3 regions of the Rhodococcus huquni genome follow, and region 2 is predicted to be linked to each of the others. Evidence: riboswitches for the same ligand, from Rfam matches in the RefSeq annotation. Region 2 holds a riboswitch; each other region holds the start of a gene.
The links. Region 2 has a riboswitch for thiamine pyrophosphate ahead of thiO (glycine oxidase ThiO). Riboswitches for the same ligand answer to the same signal wherever they lie in the genome.
Positions count from the first base shown of each region.

Region 1: linked by a shared signal. The riboswitch ahead of ACZI8R_RS14395 (TenA family protein) and the one ahead of thiO (glycine oxidase ThiO) in region 2 are both predicted to bind thiamine pyrophosphate.
Region 3: linked by a shared signal. The riboswitch ahead of ACZI8R_RS12510 (3-oxoacyl-ACP reductase) and the one ahead of thiO (glycine oxidase ThiO) in region 2 are both predicted to bind thiamine pyrophosphate.

Region 1 is NZ_JBUYWE010000007.1:80,693-83,965, forward strand. Features, by position in the region: gene ACZI8R_RS14385 (MFS transporter) at 1-291, shown strand, start outside; gene ACZI8R_RS14390 (carboxylesterase/lipase family protein) at 284-1,849, opposite strand; TPP riboswitch at 1,952-2,047, shown strand; gene ACZI8R_RS14395 (TenA family protein) at 2,041-2,757, shown strand; gene ACZI8R_RS14400 (ABC transporter substrate-binding protein) at 2,814-3,273, shown strand, end outside.
Region 2 is NZ_JBUYWE010000003.1:485,303-488,575, reverse strand. Features, by position in the region: gene ACZI8R_RS08845 (hypothetical protein) at 1-369, opposite strand, end outside; partial or broken gene ACZI8R_RS08840 (NUDIX hydrolase) at 521-988, shown strand; gene thiE (thiamine phosphate synthase) at 1,084-1,791, opposite strand; TPP riboswitch at 1,812-1,920, shown strand; gene thiO (glycine oxidase ThiO) at 1,918-2,994, shown strand; gene thiS (sulfur carrier protein ThiS) at 2,991-3,236, shown strand; gene thiG (thiazole synthase) at 3,229-3,273, shown strand, end outside.
Region 3 is NZ_JBUYWE010000005.1:277,130-280,402, reverse strand. Features, by position in the region: gene ACZI8R_RS12520 (CitMHS family transporter) at 1-18, opposite strand, end outside; gene ACZI8R_RS12515 (LLM class flavin-dependent oxidoreductase) at 151-1,434, opposite strand; gene ACZI8R_RS12510 (3-oxoacyl-ACP reductase) at 1,436-2,197, opposite strand; TPP riboswitch at 2,254-2,351, opposite strand; gene ACZI8R_RS12505 (LLM class F420-dependent oxidoreductase) at 2,373-3,273, opposite strand, start outside.

The sequences.
Region 1 (3,273 bases), on a different contig from region 2:
GTGGGACCGATCGTCAACTACGCCATGCAGACTCGCAGCCCGGAGCACATGCGTGGCAGAGTCGTCGGCGTCATGACGTCCACGGCATACGCGGCCGGGCCACTCGGCTTCGTCTTCGCCGGACCGATGCTCGACCGTCTCGGCGTCCAACCGACGTTCTTCGCATTGGCGGTGCCCGTCGTAGTGCTCGGCATCGCGTGCCTCGGGTTCACCAGTCTTCGTGGACTCGACCCGGAGCCCGATCGACCGGGTAGGCAACACGACCTGACGGATCCCGAAGCCGTCAGCTGAAGCCCATCACCTCATCGCCCCACGCTGCACGCAACACGTCGTCCGGATCTTCGACCACGGTGTCCACGGTGTCGATCAACAGCGTGTTTCGCATCGTCTCGTCATAGGGTGGCCAGTGTTTCGACCCGTCGAGCGCGGCAGGGACTTCGTGTGCGGCGAAGGCGAGCCATCGCCGTTGCATGCGCCCGGACACCCCGAGTGCCGTCTTGCGTCCACCGATCCAGAAGGTGGGGTCGACGTTCAACGTCCCGAAGTTGCCGAACACGTACGGCAATTCGGTTGCGTGGCCTGCACCCACCCGCGCAGCTTTCAGCATCGGTGTCGCATGGTCGAAGCGATACATCCACGTCGGTGAGTGCCGGCTGTGGGCGTCGGCTACCCACAGCGCCGGCATCCGGAACGCGGCGTCGCGCGACATCGCCAACGCTCCACTCGGTTTCGCCCGGTCGGGGTACGCGGACAGGATGTCGGCGATACGCGAGGCCGACAGCTCCGGGTGATCGGCGGCGATGGCGCGCAGCATCTCCTGAACCGCGTCGGCACTCACCGGCAGCAACGGCGATTTCATGAACTTGAAGATCGATGCCTCGTCCTTGTTCGACCCGATGATCAACGGTATCCGGTGCGAGAGGCCCTTCTGAAACGCTGCGACCGGATACTTCGGCAGAAAGTCACGGTCCACCACCGGTGCCATTGCCAACGTCCCGGGGATCTTGCTCGGGACCTCGTCCACCAGGGTGTCCCCCGCCGCCACGATCTCCTCGATCGGCAGTTCTCGGAGCTCTTTCGCGCGGTCGGACGTCAGGTCGATGATGTCGAGAAATCGCTTTGCGACAGTAGCAGCGCGTTCACTGCCGTACACGGACGTCGCGGGTGGACTCTGCGCGATCACCCGATGAAAGAGCCCCTCGGCGCTCGGGCACGTCATGAGGGTGGTCAGAGATCCAGCGCCGGAGGACTCTCCGAACGCCGTGACGTTCTCTGGATCGCCACCGAAGTCGGCGATGCACTCGCGAACCCACTCGAGCGCTGCCAACTGGTCGCGGAGACCGCAATTGGTCTCGAAGGTGTCCTCCTCGGTCGAGAACGACGACAGATCGAGGAATCCAAGAGCGCCGACCCGGTAGTTGATGGTCACGACCACGACATCACCGTGTTCGGCGAGCGATCGGCCGTCGTAGATCGCTTGCGCGGACGACCCGAGGCAATAGGCGCCGCCGTGGATCCACACCATCACGGGACGCTTCCTGCCGTCCGGCCGGGGAGCCCACACGTTGAGGGACAGACAGTCCTCGTCGTACTTCAGATCCTCGTCGATCGGGACGGCGGTACTCGGGCCCTGTGGCGCCATCGGACCGAACTCACGCCCGTCCCGCACTCCGTCCCACGGCTCCGGGCGAACCGGCGCCCGGAAACGCAGTCTGCCGACGGGTGCGGCAGCGTATGGGATGCCCTTCCACGCATATACAGCACCCTCGGCGGCGTGCTCCGCGTAGCCGCGAACGTCTCCGTCCCGGGTGCGCACCACATGAGTGACGTCCGACGAGCCTGCCTTCACGTGCGAATCTCCTAACGCGAGGCGTACAGGAATCTTCTCGCCAACCTACCAACTCTCGGGCTCGCAGGAGCGCTGGCGAGCCGCCGGCTGCTATGGTCTCCTCGTTCTGACACGGGGTGCTCCGCACATGCGGGGCTGAGATCACACCCGGGAACCTGCTCAGGTAATGCTGACGAAGGGATGTCGAAGCTGTGAATACGTCTGTCCATACGGAGGTGGCGGGGTCGCCCCGTTTCACCGATCGTCTCTGGGATGCGGCGAAAGTGGTCCGCGCCGGGATCGACGATCTCGAATTTCTGCGGCGTCTCGGTGACGGCACGCTGCCGCTCGAGGTGTTCCGCACCTATATCGAACAGGATTTCCTGTACCTGACCCAGTACGCGAAGACGCTTGCTCTCGTTGCCGCCCATGCGCCGACTCCCGAAGCGACCGGATTCTGGGCCGGCGCCGCCGTGGAGTCCGCCACCGTCGAGGCCGCACTGCACCGAGAGCTACTGACCAGCGGAACACTGCCGGAGTCCGATGTGGAACCACAGCCCACACCGGCGTGCCTCGCGTACACCTCCTACCTGACTGCCACCGCGGCCACCGAGCCTTACGCGGTCGCAGCTGCGGCAGCTTTACCCTGCTTCTGGATCTACGCCGACGTCGGCCGACGACTTGCGGCCCGTGCGCACGACGTACTCGCGGCCGATCCTTCTCATCCGTACGCGCGGTGGGTCACGACGTACGACGCAGAGGAGTTTCACCTCGAGGTCGCCAAAGCCCGTGAACTGGTCGACGATGCCGCCGCTGCGGCTACCGATGAGGTGCGCGGCGCCATGCTCGAGGCTTTCGTGGTCGCTGCCCGGTACGAACTGATGTTCTGGGACGCGCCGCTCCACCCCCAGTCCTGGCCCGCGTCGTGAGGGCCGCATCGACGATCCGTCGAATTGCCGCTGTTGCACTGGTCGCCGTCGCTGCGATGGGCGCCCTTGCCGGCTGCGGTACGGAGCAGTCGCCGAACACCGTCCGCTTCGCCCTCGACTGGACCCCCAACACCAACCACACCGGGCTGTACGTCGCCCTGCAAGAGGGCTATTTCGCCGACGCGGGCCTCGACGTGCAAGTACTGCCGTACAACAGCACCTCGCCGGATACCCTCGTCGACTCGGGAAATGCCGAGTTCGGGGTCGGCTTCCAGAGTTCGTCCACCTTCTCGAAAGCAGCAGGCGCGCAAACGGTCTCCGTCATGGCGCCGCTGCAGCACTGGGCAACCGGCATCGCGGTGAAGGCCGACCGTCCGGACATCACCCGCCCGCGCGATCTCGACGGGAAGGTGTTCGCGGGGTTCGGCGACGCCGACGCCGCCGAGACGTTACGGCAGATCATCAGAAACGACGGCGGCAAAGGCGAGTTCGAGACGGTCACGCTCGGCACCTCCG
Region 2 (3,273 bases):
CGATTGGGTGTACCGGTCGCGGACGTCTGCCGGCTCGATTCCACCGGAGATGAACGCCGTGGTCGCGGCGGCATCCGCGACCGAAAGCGCGCCATAGAGATCCTGCGCCGAATTCGCCAGCGGTTCCGTCTCGGCGAGCGAGGTCTCGAGGGTGGACTGCCTGTTCTCGACGGAGGTGGCGGTGACGACGCCGGCTGCGAGCGTGAGCAGAACGAGCACGGTGCCGAGCGCGGTGAGCCGTGCGGGTGTGGAGGACAGAAAGGCACGGAGTTCGCGTCGACGAAGCGAAGTGGGGTCGCCTGGCTCGTCGTCTGTGGACACGGCTTCGTTGCCGTGCGGCTCGATCGACGGTGCCTCACGCAGAACCATGGGCGCACCCCCTCTCGTTCGGCCGCCTCACTGGGAGCATATAAGCAGGAATCGTCGGAACTCGCGATCCTGTGTCCTCTGGCGAGATCGCCGAGGTCCGCTAGGGTGTGGGCACTGCTGAGAGATGCGCGAAGTCGGACAGGGGAAGTCGATGCGTGGTGACGGTGACGGTTGGGCGACGGGCCCGGACGGCAGTCGTCACTGGGGCAAGCACGGCGCCGCGGGACTGCTGCTGCGGGCCCCCGCCGAGGACGGTTCCCTGACGGTGCTTTTGCAACACCGCGCGGTGTGGAGCCATCAGGGCGGCACGTGGGCGCTGCCCGGCGGTGCTCGAGACAGCCACGAGACCACGACTCACGCCGCCGTACGCGAGGCAGAAGAAGAGACCGGAATCGTGGGCGACGGCATCACGGTGCGCGACGAGATCGTCACCATGCGAGTCGACGGCGGCTGGAGCTACACCACCGTGATCGCCGACGCCGTGCGTCAACTCGACACCGTTCCCAACCGGGAGAGCACGGAGCTCCGGTGGGTTCGCGAAGACGAGGTCACGTCGCTGCCGCTGCACCCCGGATTCGAGGCCGCGTGGCCGCAACTACGAGAGATGATGCTGCGCATTCCGCCTGTGTCGGGCGTCGATCACTGACCTACCCGGGACGAACGCGACGCCCGTCCAGTCAGATCGGACGAATGTTCCATTCGTTCGGCAGCGGCTCACAAACCGGCGTTGTTCCGCAGTTTTTCGCTGAGAGACCGCGCTGCCGCCTGCGGGTCGGCGGCTGCGGTGATGGCGCGGACCACCACGATTCGATCGGCACCGGCCTCGAGTACCTCCGGTAGGCGCTCCTCGTCGATGCCGCCGATCGCGAACCACGGGCGCGTGGGCTGTGCGTCCGCAGTGGAGCGAACCAGGTCGACACCGGCGGCACTGCGGCCCGGCTTGGTGGGCGTGGCCCACAGCGGGCCGGTGCAGAAGTAGTCGACGCCGTCCTCGATGGCGGCGAGGCTCGCCTGCGCGCGGTTGTGTGTGGAGCGCCCGATCAACACGTCCGGTCCGACGACGTCCCGCGCATACGGCACAGGCAGATCGCCCTGACCGAGATGCAGGATGTCGGCGTCGGCGGCCCGCGCCATGTCGGCTCGATCGTTCACCGCGACGAGCGCGCCGTGCCTGCGGGCCGCGGTGGCGAGTACGGACACCGCGATCAGTTCGTCCTTCGCGTCCATGGGCCCGAACTCGCGTTCGCCTGCAGAGCCCTTGTCGCGAAGTTGGATGATGTCGACGCCACCCGCGAGCGCGGCCTCCGCGAACTGGGCCAGGTCGCCCTTCTCGCGTCGCGCATCTGTGCACAGGTACAACCGGGAAGCGGCGAGCCGGGTGCGGCGGTTCATGTCGTTGCGGTGTGGGCGGGTCACAGCCATGACGGTAACCTTTGGGGAGTAACAGTTACCACGGGAGTCCCAGGATCGCGGGGCTGAGAGGGGCCACGCCGGCCCGACCGTCAGACCTGACCCGGATCATGCCGGCGCAGGAAGTGAGGTGGATCGATGGCCAGGTCGTTGGCCGTAGTGGGTGGCGGTGTCATAGGACTCGCCATCGCGTGGCGAGCTGCTCAGCGTGGCTGGTCCGTCCGTGTCCACGACAGTGCGAGCGGTTCGGGTGCCTCGTGGGTCGCGGGCGGGATGCTCGCCCCACTCTCCGAGGGGTGGCCCGGCGAGGAGAGGGTGCTCGCGCTCGGCGCGGCATCTCTCGATCGGTGGCCGGATTTCGGTAAAGAACTCGAGGTGGGCGCCGACGTCTCGCTGTTCACGTCGACCAGTTCGCTCACGGTGGCTCTCGATTCGGCCGATGCCGGCGATCTCCGCACCATCGCGGAATGGGTCGGTGGACAGGGCCACGACATGGAAATTGTCGACCGAACGAGAATCCGTGAGCTCGAACCGATGCTCGGCCCCAAGGTGCGACTCGGGCTGCTCGCGCATTCGGAACTCGCGGTCGACAACCGTTTGTTGCTCCGCGCGCTTCGGGAGAATGCCCGCAGCGCCGGCGTCGAATTCGTGCCGGAGAACGTACGTGATCTTCGGGATCTCGACGCGGATCAGGTGGTCCTCGCCTCCGGGCTGGCGTCACCGACGCTCTGGCCGTCGCTGCCGATACGCGCCGTGAAGGGCGAGATCCTTCGATTGGGGTCACGTCCCGGCGTGACACCCGCTCCGGGACGTACCATTCGTGGCACCGTCCACGGCCGTCCGGCGTACCTGGTCCCGCGGGCGGACGGCATCGTCCTGGGAGCGACCCAGTACGAATCCGGCGAGGACACACAGGTCACGGTGAGTGGAGTTCGTAACTTGATCGCGGATGCGGAGACGCTGATGCCTGCCATCGGCGAGTACGAGCTGAAGGAAGCGGCGGCCGGTCTACGACCGATGACGCCGGACAACTTGCCACTGATCGGTCGGTTGTCCGATCGTGTTGTGGTGGCAGCAGGGCACGGACGCAACGGCATCCTGCTGACACCGGTCACCGCAGATGCTGCGGTGGCACTGTTGGACGGGGAGGCGCTCGTGGAGGCGGCAGGCGCGAATCCCGAACGATTCGGCGAACGTAATGAGGTGTGGGGATGAGTGAACAGCAGAGTGTGGGACGCGTCGGAGGGATGACGATTCCCATCGGTATCAGCGTCAACGGCACGGACCACGACCTGGCCGAGCCGATCACACTCCTCCAACTGCTCGAACGACTGGACCTGCCCACCAAGGGCGTGGCCGTCGCCGTCAACGGTGAGGTCTTCTCGAGGGCTCGCTGGGCGGAGACCGTGGGGCGTGGCTGGGAGATCGAAGTGCTCACGGCGGTCCAGGGTGGCTGATCCAGGCAAGCTCACCATCGCGGATCGAGTATTCGAT
Region 3 (3,273 bases), on a different contig from region 2:
GCCGAGCACCACCAACATTTACAACTCCTCGTCCGACCGGTCGTGAACCACGAATGTGACCGCGGTTACACACAGCGTCAGCGAGGCACCGCTGCGAAGTCACTCTTACGGACGTAGTGGAGGTTGTGTTCTTTGTGTCAGGCGGTCGGCCTAGGTGCTCAGATGCTCCCGCAGGGTGGCCGTCTCGTAGGAACGGCGGAACAATCCGCGCTGCTGGAGCACCGGTATCACCTGGTCGACGAAATCGTCGAGTCCATGTGGATACAGCGGTGGCATCAGGTTGAATCCGTCGGCGCCGCCGCTGCGGAACCACTCCTCGATGTCGTCGGCGATAGACTCGGGTGTGCCGATCATCGTGGCGTGCCCGCCGCCGGCAGCGAGGGTGCCGAGCAGTTCCCGAACCGTCGGCGAGTCCTTCTCGATGATCCGCAGGATGGTGTCGTATCGACCGTGCGGGCCGGTGAATTCCGACAGCGGCGGCAAGGTCGGCACGGGTGCATCGAGCTCCCACTCGGAACAGTCCTGCTGAACGAATGTCGAAAGCTGCCGCAGAGACTGCTCCACCGGCAGCAGGGCATCCAGTTCCGCCTTCTTGCGGCGCGCCTCTTCCATCGTGGATCCGACGTAGGTCACGAGTCCCGGCATGATCGTCACGGCCTCGGCGTCGCGCCCCTCCCGCCGAACGCGGGCCTTCACATCGGAGTAGTACGCACGGGCCGACGCCATGTCGTATGCCACCGCGTAGATGCCCTCGGCGCGCTTGGCAGCCAGCGCCCGGCCCTGCTCAGAAGAGCCGGCCTGGAACAGCACAGGTGACCCCTGCGGTGAGGGCGGGACGTTGAGCGGCCCGTCGACCAGAAAGTTCTTCCCCCGATGGTCGACGCGATGAACCTTGTCCGGATCGGCGAAGAGTCCACCACGATCCAACACCACGGCGTCGGAATCCCACGAATCCCACAGCGCCAGAGCAACATCGACGAACTCTTCGGCCCGCTCGTAGCGCTCGTCGTGGGCCGGCATCGTCTCGAGTCCATGATTGCGCGCCTCGGCGTCGAACATAGACGTCACGACGTTCCACCCCACCCGGCCCCCACTGATGTGGTCGAGGGAGGCCAACATACGGGCTGCGTGAAACGGCGTGTAGAACGTGCTGGACACCGTGGTCACCAGGCCGACCCTGTCGGTCGCACGCGCCATCGCCGACAGCGCCGTGATCGGTTCGAGGAACCACATTCCCCCACCTGCCGGATCGCGAACGGAGTGTCCGTCGGCGAAGAACACCGCGTCCAGGCAACCACGTTCGGCGGTGCGCGCCAGCTCCTCGTAGTAGGCGATGTCCGTCAGGCGTTCCACCTCCGATTCCGGGTGCCGCCACGCTGCGCCGTGATGGCCGCATCCGAACAGAAACGCATTGAAGTGCAGTTGCCTCGGCATGTCAGTCCTTCACCAAGCCGCCGTCGACGACGAGGTTCTGGCCCGTGACCGATCGCGCCCACGGCGAGGCGAAGAACAGCACCGCGTCCGCGAACTCTTCCGGCGTCGTCACCCGCTGCAACGGTGTGCCGGCGGCGATGAGGTCGAAGACCTCCTCCGGTGTCGCCGCACTCGCGTCGGTCGTGCGCAGCAATCCACCCGAGACCATGTTGACCGTGATGTTGTCCGGTCCCAGGTCAGCTGCCAGCGTGCGGGTGAGCGACAACGCAGCCGCCTTTCCTGCGGTGTAGTCGTGGTACGGCACCACCGGATTCTGGAAGAGATTGGTGCCCACGTTCACGATGCGGCCGAACCCGGCGGCGCGCATCCCCGCGAGCGCCGCCTGTGTGGTGTTCAGGGTGGACTTCACGCTTCCCCGTAGTTGCGTGTCGAACGCTTCCCACCCGATGGTGTCCGCCTTCGCCCGCGCGTCCCCGTCGAACGAGAAGTCGACCAGCGCATTGTTGACCACGGTCGTGACCGGACCGCCGAAATGCTGCTCGGCCGAACGGAACATCTCGGCCACCTGCTCGGGCTCCGTGACATCTGCCCGAATCGACACGGCACGATCTCCCAGTTCCGTAGCCAAGGCCTCGGCCGCATCCTGGCTGCGGCGGTAGTTGACCACCACCTTGGCGCCTTCGCGCGCGAAAGCGCGGGCCACGGCCGAACCCAGCCCTCGTCCGGCACCGGTCACCACGACTGTCTGTGCATCGATCTGCATCTCTGCCCTTCTGTTCGGTCAGCGAAACGAGACCGCAGAAGTGACACGCGTACGACGACGCACCACCGCGACATCCCTTCGCTGGTATCAACCAGATCAGGTTCGACGGGTGTGCTCTCAGCCGCCCGAACGGACGGCACCCCGTGTCACTTCCAGACAGTATGCACCACAGGGGCTACGCAACCAGGGGCTTGACCGTACGGCCGGCCAATTCGACGATTCCCGGCTCGTGTCCGTTGACGACGAGGTTCAGGACGATGCCGTCGATTCCCTTGTCCAGCACTCGCGACTGCAACTGTTCGGCCACTTCGTCGGGCGCACCGCAGAACTGGCGTTCGGTTGCGGCGGTTCGCTCCTCCTCGGAGACGGCTGACAAATCGACGCCCTGACGAAGGAGGTAGTCGTGCTGCAGTTGCCGTGCCCGATCACCGTCCTCGTCGATGATGACGAAGGCCAGGTAGCTGGTCTCGAGGGTGGATCGATCGCGGTTCGCCTCGGAACACCGAGCGTCGAGTGCATCCAGCTTTCGGGTCAGCTCACTGGAGTTGCAGATGATGTTGAGGTGATCGGCGAAGCGTGCGGCGAGGGCGAACGTCTTCTTCTCACCGCCACCACCGAGCATGATCGGCAGATCGTCGCGAATACGGGGTTCGTTGATTGCGTTCTCGACGTGATACCACTTGCCGTCGAACGTCGGCCGCTCCCCGTGCAGCATCGGCGCAATGATCTGCAGCGCCTCGTCGAGCCGTTCGAAACGGTCGGTGAAAGTGCCGAATTCGTATCCGAACTGCTGATGTTCGAGCTCGTACCACCCGGCGCCGATACCGAGAATCGCTCGGCCGCCGCTTGCGACGTCCAGCGTGGACACCGTCTTGGCCAGCATCGGAGGATTGCGGTACGTGTTTCCGGTGACCAGCGCGGACAGCTGGATCTTCTCGGTCGCCGTAGCGAGTGCACCGAGGGCCGTGTAGGCCTCGAGCATCGGCTCTTCCGGAGCACCGAGGCCGGGGAGCTGATAGAAGTGGTCCATCACGAAAGCCGTGTCGAAACCGGCGGATTCGGCTTCACGCGCCTGC